DNA from 3 places in the Mesorhizobium sp. CA16 genome. Region 3 is predicted to be linked to each of the others. Evidence: predicted binding sites of a transcription regulator. Region 3 holds the regulator's gene; each other region holds the start of a gene.
What was found. Region 3 encodes PhoB, which activates phosphate uptake and scavenging genes when phosphate is short. Its sites were predicted from a motif close to TGTCATNNANCTGTCAT; they were not measured.
Positions count from the first base shown of each region.

Region 1 (2,266 bases), on a different contig from region 3:
GCATGGCAGCCGAAAGAATGGCAGGGTCGGCATGGCCGGACCAGCCTTCGGCAATGCGCTCGCCCTTGGTGAAGGCGGCAAGGTTGACGGCGCTGCCCTTGCTCACCGGATAGGCGACCATGTGGAAGCCGGGATGCAGGAAAGTGGTGACGCTGTCGGTGGCTCCGATTTGCATAAAAGCCTGGCCGGCGGCGCTTTCCGCCGGGACCGTCGCGCGCCAGGCGAGTTCGCCCGAAAAGCGGCTTGCCGCAAAACCGGCCGTCCGGGCAAGCTTGGCGCGAACCGACGACCAGACGCCGTCGGCTGCAACCAGCAAACCGCCCGCGATATTCGTCGCCTTGCCGTCGACCTCGACCGTCGCGGTCACGCTTTGCGGGTCGACGGCGATGCCGGCAACACGAGCGCCGGTGACAAGCGCGATACCGGGCCGTTCCGCCACCGCCGCCATCAGCGCCGCCTGCAGGTCGGCGCGGTGCGCCACGAGATAGGGCGCCCCCCAGCGCTTTTCTGCGGTTTCCCCAAGCGGCACGCGCGCCAGCTCTCGCAGGCTCCTTGCGTCCTTCAGCACCACCGCTCGCGGCCGGATCGCGTTGGGCAGCAGTCGATCGAGCACGCTGAGCCGCCGCAGGATCCGGGTCGCGTTGGGGGAAAGCTGGAGGCCGGCACCGGCCGCTTCCAGCTGTTTTGCCTGCTCGAACAGTTTTACCGGATAACCGCGCTCGACGAAGGCAAGCGCCGCCGTCAGCCCGGCGATGCCAGCCCCGGCGATGACGATTTGCCGGGACCGTGCTTCAGTCATGATCTAGCAGTCGTTCATGATTTGCCGCGTCAGGCGGCCTGGTCGACATAAAGGCAGCCGGCCGGCTGCGTTTCCGTCGCCTTCAGCGACGGTGAATAGCGGTAGAGCGTCGAGCAGTAAGGGCAGACCTTTTCATTGTCGTCGCCCATGTCGAGGAACACATGCGGATGGTCGAAGGGCGGGTTGGCGCCGGTGCACATGAATTCCTTGACGCCGATCTCGATGACCGGATGGCCCGCGTCGTTCTGGAAATGGGGAATGCTGCCGCCTGCCATCGTCGTCTCCAATTGGGTTCGGCCAGTGGGTGTGACCAGTTTGCATCTGGAGCATAACAGGCCAGTTTGCAAGATCGATGAAATCAAACTGTCGCAAAAGGCTGGCAGAGGATAAGTTGAGCCGGTTAAGCGCATGGGGCCGGTGCCGGAGCGATTCCGTGACGATCATGCGTCATAAAGACATGCTAGAGCGTCGTTTAACGGCAGTATGCGGCGCCTCCTGGGAACGGTTGCGGGCAAGAGCAGGAAACCATGAACGAACTGAAGCCTGTGCAGAGCGAGTTCATCACCGTTGAGGCCGCAAGCCCCGACGGCGGCAATCCCGATCGTTTCGTCAACCGCGAATTCTCATGGCTGCAATTCAACCGCCGCGTGCTGGAGGAATCGCTGAACGAGCATCATCCGCTGCTTGAACGCGTCCGCTTCCTGTCGATTTCTGCCGCCAATCTCGACGAGTTCTTCATGGTCCGCGTCGCCGGCCTTGCCGGCCAGGTCCGCGAGGGCATCGCGCTGAAGAGCCCGGACGGCCGCACGCCCGAACAGCAGCTCGAGCAGTTGCTGCGGGAGGTCGAGCGCCTTCAGGAAGACCAGCAGAAGAGCCTCTCGGCGCTGATGACGCTGCTCAACAAGGAAGGCATCGAGAGCATCACCCGCGACGCGCTGACCAAGGATGAGAAGGCCTGGCTGGAGGAACATTTCCAGGAACAGGTTTTCCCGGTGCTGACGCCGCTGTCGATCGACCCGGCGCATCCGTTTCCGTTCATCCCCAATCTCGGCTTTTCCATCGCCCTGCAATTGCGCCATCGCAAGAATGGCGAGGAGATGAGCGCGCTGCTGCGCCTGCCGGTGGCGCTCAGGCGTTTCATCCGCCTGCCCGACCGCAAGAACCATGTCCGCTTCATTCCGCTGGAGGAAGTGGTCGGCATCTATATCGGCAAGCTTTTCCCCGGCTACGAGGTCAAAGGCTCCGGCACGTTCCGCATCATCCGCGACAGCGACATCGAGGTCGAGGAAGAGTCGGAAGACCTGGTGCGCCTGTTCGAAACGGCGCTGAAGCGGCGCCGTCGCGGCTCGGTGATCCGCATCGAATTCGACACGCTGATGCCGGCTGCGTTGCGGGACTTCGTCGCCGGCGAGCTCGGCGTGTCGTCGAGCCGAATCAGCGTGCTCACCGGCCCGCTGGCGCTCAACC
Region 1 is NZ_JAIUHP010000006.1:89,625-91,890, forward strand. Features, by position in the region: gene LB525_RS11280 (FAD-dependent monooxygenase) at 1-799, opposite strand, end outside; gene LB525_RS11285 (zinc-finger domain-containing protein) at 829-1,074, opposite strand; gene LB525_RS11290 (RNA degradosome polyphosphate kinase) at 1,327-2,266, shown strand, end outside.
Region 1: the regulator PhoB is predicted to act here: its motif matches at 1,153-1,169, upstream of LB525_RS11290 (RNA degradosome polyphosphate kinase).

Region 2 (2,266 bases), on a different contig from region 3:
GCAGATCGTCGAATTTGTCGACCGTTCCGTCCGCCTTCTTCGGATACCAGCGCCCAGGATCCGTATCGCGGCTGGCGTAGAAGGCGACCGCGTCGCGCAGCGTGTGGAAATAGCCGTTGTGGAAGAAGCTTTTCCGCAAGGCAACGTTGCGCAGCGTCGGTGTCTTGAACAGGCCGCAATATTCGACGCGGTCCTTGAGATCGGTGCGCAGCGGACCGCACAGGCCGAGATCGACATAATTGGGATCGGCATTGGCGGGGATCGCCGGGTTGCGCGGCACGGCAATCGCGATCAGGCCGTAATCGGTGAATTGCGGCGGCTCGCCGTCATTGGCCGGTTCGCTGAGATGACAGCTCGCGCAATTGCCCTTCGCTGCGTCCTCGAACAGCATGCGACCGCGCAATTCCTGCGCGGAAAGCTGCGCCTTGCCGGCGAGGAAGGCGTCGTAGCGGCTGGAATAGGGATAGAAATCGGCGCTGCTCTGCTCGAAGGTGCCGAGCGCTTCCACAGCGGCGTCGAAGGCGTCTTGCGGATGGTCGAAGACATCGGCGCCGAAGGCCGCCTTGAAGGCGCCGGCATAAGGCGCGTTGCGCAGGCTGGCGACCACCTGGGCCGCGTCCTTATTGCCCATCTCGAAGGACGACAGCAGCGGGATTCTTGCCTGGTCCTTGCCGTGGTCGGCGCGGCCGTCCCAGGTCAGCCCCCCGGTCGGGCCACTGTCGACGCTTTCGTCGCCTTCGTCCTCGGAGTCGTAGAAGTGCTCGGTGAAGGCGGGCGCCGCCTGCAGGTAGCGCAGTGACGGCACGGCGCGAACGCCGGGCTGGTCAAGATTGGCTCCGCCCATTTCGACCGGTGCCGCCGAGGCCGGCCCGAAAGCGTGGTTGGGATCATGGCAGGAGGAGCAGGCCTGCTTGCCCGAGGCCGAGAGCGACGGATCAAAGAACATCTGTCGCCCCAGCGCCGTCAGCGCCTCTGCGCGGGCGAAGGCTTCCTGCCGCGTCATCGGGCCGGGATGGACACCGGATGGCTCCTCGGTGTTGGCGGGCGCGGTGGAGGCGACGATCGTGGCCGCTGCAATGGCGATCGCGTGATTTTTCCGACGTCCCATCGTCTTCGGCGATATCCCTGATTTCTTCGCCCGGTTTCTTTGGCGGCGTAAGGATCGAGTGCAACGGATTGATGACCGGTCTTCTCGCTCACGAAACCGTGTTCGGCCGGGGCCGAACTGTCACAAAGGTGACAAGGCGTCGAAGTAGCTGGGCATTGATGCAGTTGCGTTCCTGCATTGCCGTCCTCCAGCCATTCCCAAGCCACGAGGCATTTTCCAATGATCCGGTCCTTTCTCTCCCTTTGCCTCGCCTCCACGGCGCTGGCATCGCTCTCTGCTGCTGCCCAAGCGGCGCCTGCCGGTTACGACAAGATCGACACCGTCGTCGTCATCTACGCCGAGAACCGCAGCTTCGATAATCTCTATGGCGGCTTCCCCGGCGCCAACGGCTTGGCCAACGTTTCGCCTGAACAGGCGCGCCAGCTCGACCGCGACGGCAAGCCGCTTTCCGAACTGCCGCCGGCCTGGGGCGGACTGACCGGCAAGGGCGTCACGCCGGCGGTGACGGAGGCGCAGAGCGCGCATCTGCGCAACGCGACATTCGCCATCGACGATCCCAAGGGCTTCAACGAGAATACCGGCGTCATCACCCATGATCTGTGGCATCGTTTCTATCAGGAGCAGATGCAGATCGACGGCGGCCGGAACGACAAGTTCGTTGCCTGGGCCGATTCCGGCGCGCTGGTGATGGGCCATTATGACGGCTCGATCCTGCCGATGTGGGCGATCGCCAAAAAATACGTGCTGGCGGACAATTTCTTCCAGGGCGCCTTCGGCGGCTCCTTCCTCAACCATTTCATGCTGGCCTGCGCCTGCGTGCCTTACTATCCAAATGCCGACACCAGCCCAGTGAAGGCCCAGATTGCCGTCGTCGAGCCGGATGGCGTGACGCTGAAACCGGCCGACAATTCGCCGCCCTCGGCGCTGGGCGGCGTGCCGAAATTCACCAATGACGGCGCCATCACGCCCGACTTCTACGCCGTCAACACCATGCAGCCGCCTTACCAGCCAAGCGCCAACAAGCCGGCCGAGGGTGGCGACAAGGCGCTGGCCGATCCGGCGCAGCCGACCACGCTGCCGCCGCAGCACGAGATCACCATCGGCGATCTGCTGTCGCTCAAGGGCATTTCCTGGGCGTGGTATTCGGGTGCCTGGCAG
Region 2 is NZ_JAIUHP010000003.1:81,632-83,897, reverse strand. Features, by position in the region: gene LB525_RS06250 (cytochrome-c peroxidase) at 1-1,108, opposite strand, end outside; gene LB525_RS06245 (acid phosphatase) at 1,328-2,266, shown strand, end outside.
Region 2: the regulator PhoB is predicted to act here: its motif matches at 1,169-1,185, upstream of LB525_RS06245 (acid phosphatase).

Region 3 (2,266 bases):
CTGCGGCCGCCGCGGCTGCGTCGAGGCCTATGCCGGCAACTATGCGATCTGGCGCAGCGCCATGAAAATGAGCGAGGACGCCGAGCCGGTCGACGTCGGCGACGCCGACATGCGGGCCCTTGCCGCGAAGGCGCGCGAGAGGGACGGCCCCGAACGGGAGGCTTACCGCCGGGCCGGCGAAGCGCTTGGTTTCGGTCTCGGCAGCCTGTTCGCCCTCATCGACCCGGCGCCTGTCGCCATGGTCGGCGTCAGCGCGGCCGCCTTCGACCTAATCGAGCCGGCGCTAAGGGAAGCGATCGCCCAGACGGCCGGCGGCCAGCACTCCGAATCGATCTCCTTCGACACCGAGCCGAACGAGTTGCCGCTGATCCGCGAAGGCTGCGCCATGCGCGCGCTGACCTTCGTCGACCAGGAGATTTTCGCGCCGGGAGGCCAGGCAAGAGTGGGGACGGGAAAGAACGTGGCCTGAGGCAGCCTTGAAGAGGTCCGGGACAGCAGCAGACGCTTGAATTAGCGAAGGGAAGGCCCCGCAGCTTCGTCATTCCAGGGCGGAGCAGGAGCGAAGCTCCGTCGCGGAGACCCTGGAATCCATGCCGCTACCTCACGCGTCGGGCGCAGCGGCACAGAATTCTGGACTGTCGCAACGCATCGACATCACGGAATGGATCCTCGGGTCTGCGCTGCGTCGCTGCGCTCCTTGCTCCGCCCGTGGATGACGAAGCACAAGCGTCTCGGCTAACCGCCAATGCACGCGATCCGATGCTGGAGACACAGAACCCGTCAGCGTCTCGGCCCCTATCCCTAATCTTCCCTGATCGCGTAACCCGCCCCGCGGATGGTGCGGATGACGTCCGGCATGCGGCCGTTGTTGACTGCCTTGCGCAGGCGGCCGACATGGACGTCGACGGTGCGTTCGTCGATATAGATCGTCTCGCCCCAGACATTGTCGAGCAGCTGGCTGCGCGAGAACACCCGGCCGGGATGACGCATCATGAATTCCAGCAGCCGGAACTCGGTCGGGCCGAGCCTGATTTCGCTCTTCTTGCGGTAGACGCGGTGCGACTCGCGGTCGAGCACGATGTCGCCGACCTTGAGCACGCTGGACAGCACCTCCGGCTTGGCGCGGCGCAGCAGCGCCTTGACGCGCGCCATGAACTCCGGCGTCGAGAACGGCTTGACCAGATAGTCGTCGGCGCCGGTCGAAAGGCCGCGCACGCGGTCGCTTTCCTCGCCCCGCGCCGTCAGCATGATGATCGGCAGCCGCTCGGTCTCGGGCCGCATCCTGAGGCGCCGGCAGAGCTCGATGCCGGAAACCGCCGGCACCATCCAGTCGAGCACGAGCAGGTCGGGAACGTTTTCCTGAAGGCGGATTTCGGCCTCGTCGCCGCGGGTCACCACTTCGACCTGGTAACCCTCGGATTCGAGATTGTAGCGGAGCAGCACCCCAAGCGGCTCCTCGTCCTCCACCACCATGATGCGTGGCGCGATCATTGGCAGATACCCTTCGTCAGGCCGCCGGCGCCGACATTGTCGTCTCGTCCTGCTTGGGACGATTCGCGGGCAATTGCGTGCCGGTCAGCACATAATAGGCGTTCTCGGCGATGTTGGTCACATGGTCGCCGATGCGCTCGAGATTCTTGGCGCAGAACAGAAGATGCGTGCAGGCGGTGATGTTGCGCGGGTCTTCCATCATGTAGGTCAGGAGCTCCCGGAAGACGGATGTGTATTTGACGTCGATGCGCTCGTCGTCGTTGCGAAGCTTGGCCAGCGCCGTGGCGTCGCCCACCGTATATTCCTGGATCACGGCCTGGACCTGGATCAGCACCAGTTGCGCCATGGAATCGATCGAATGCGTGAGGTCGCGCGGCGCGGCGCTGACGCCGACCGAGCCGACGCGCTTGGCGATGTTCTTGGCGAGGTCGCCGATGCGCTCGAGGTCGCCCGCCATGCGGATCGAGCCGACCACGTTGCGCAGGTCGTCGGCCATCGGCTGGCGCTTGGCGATCAGCGTGATGGCGCGGTCGTCGAGCTCGCGCTGGCGCGCGTCCATGATGGCATCGTCGGAAACGACGCGCTGCGCCATGGCATTGTCGGTCTCGAGCAGGGCCTTGGTCGAAGCGCCGACCATGGAGGCTGCGAGATCGCCCATGTCGTTGATGAGCCGGCTGATCTGCCTCAGATCCTCGTCGAAGGAAGCGACGGTATGTTCGGCCATGATGATGTCCTCGTATGAGCTCAGCCGAAGCGGCCGGTGATGTAGTCCTGC
Region 3 is NZ_JAIUHP010000012.1:110,770-113,035, reverse strand. Features, by position in the region: gene LB525_RS18025 (ROK family protein) at 1-469, shown strand, start outside; gene phoB (phosphate regulon transcriptional regulator PhoB) at 802-1,491, opposite strand; gene phoU (phosphate signaling complex protein PhoU) at 1,508-2,215, opposite strand; gene pstB (phosphate ABC transporter ATP-binding protein PstB) at 2,236-2,266, opposite strand, start outside.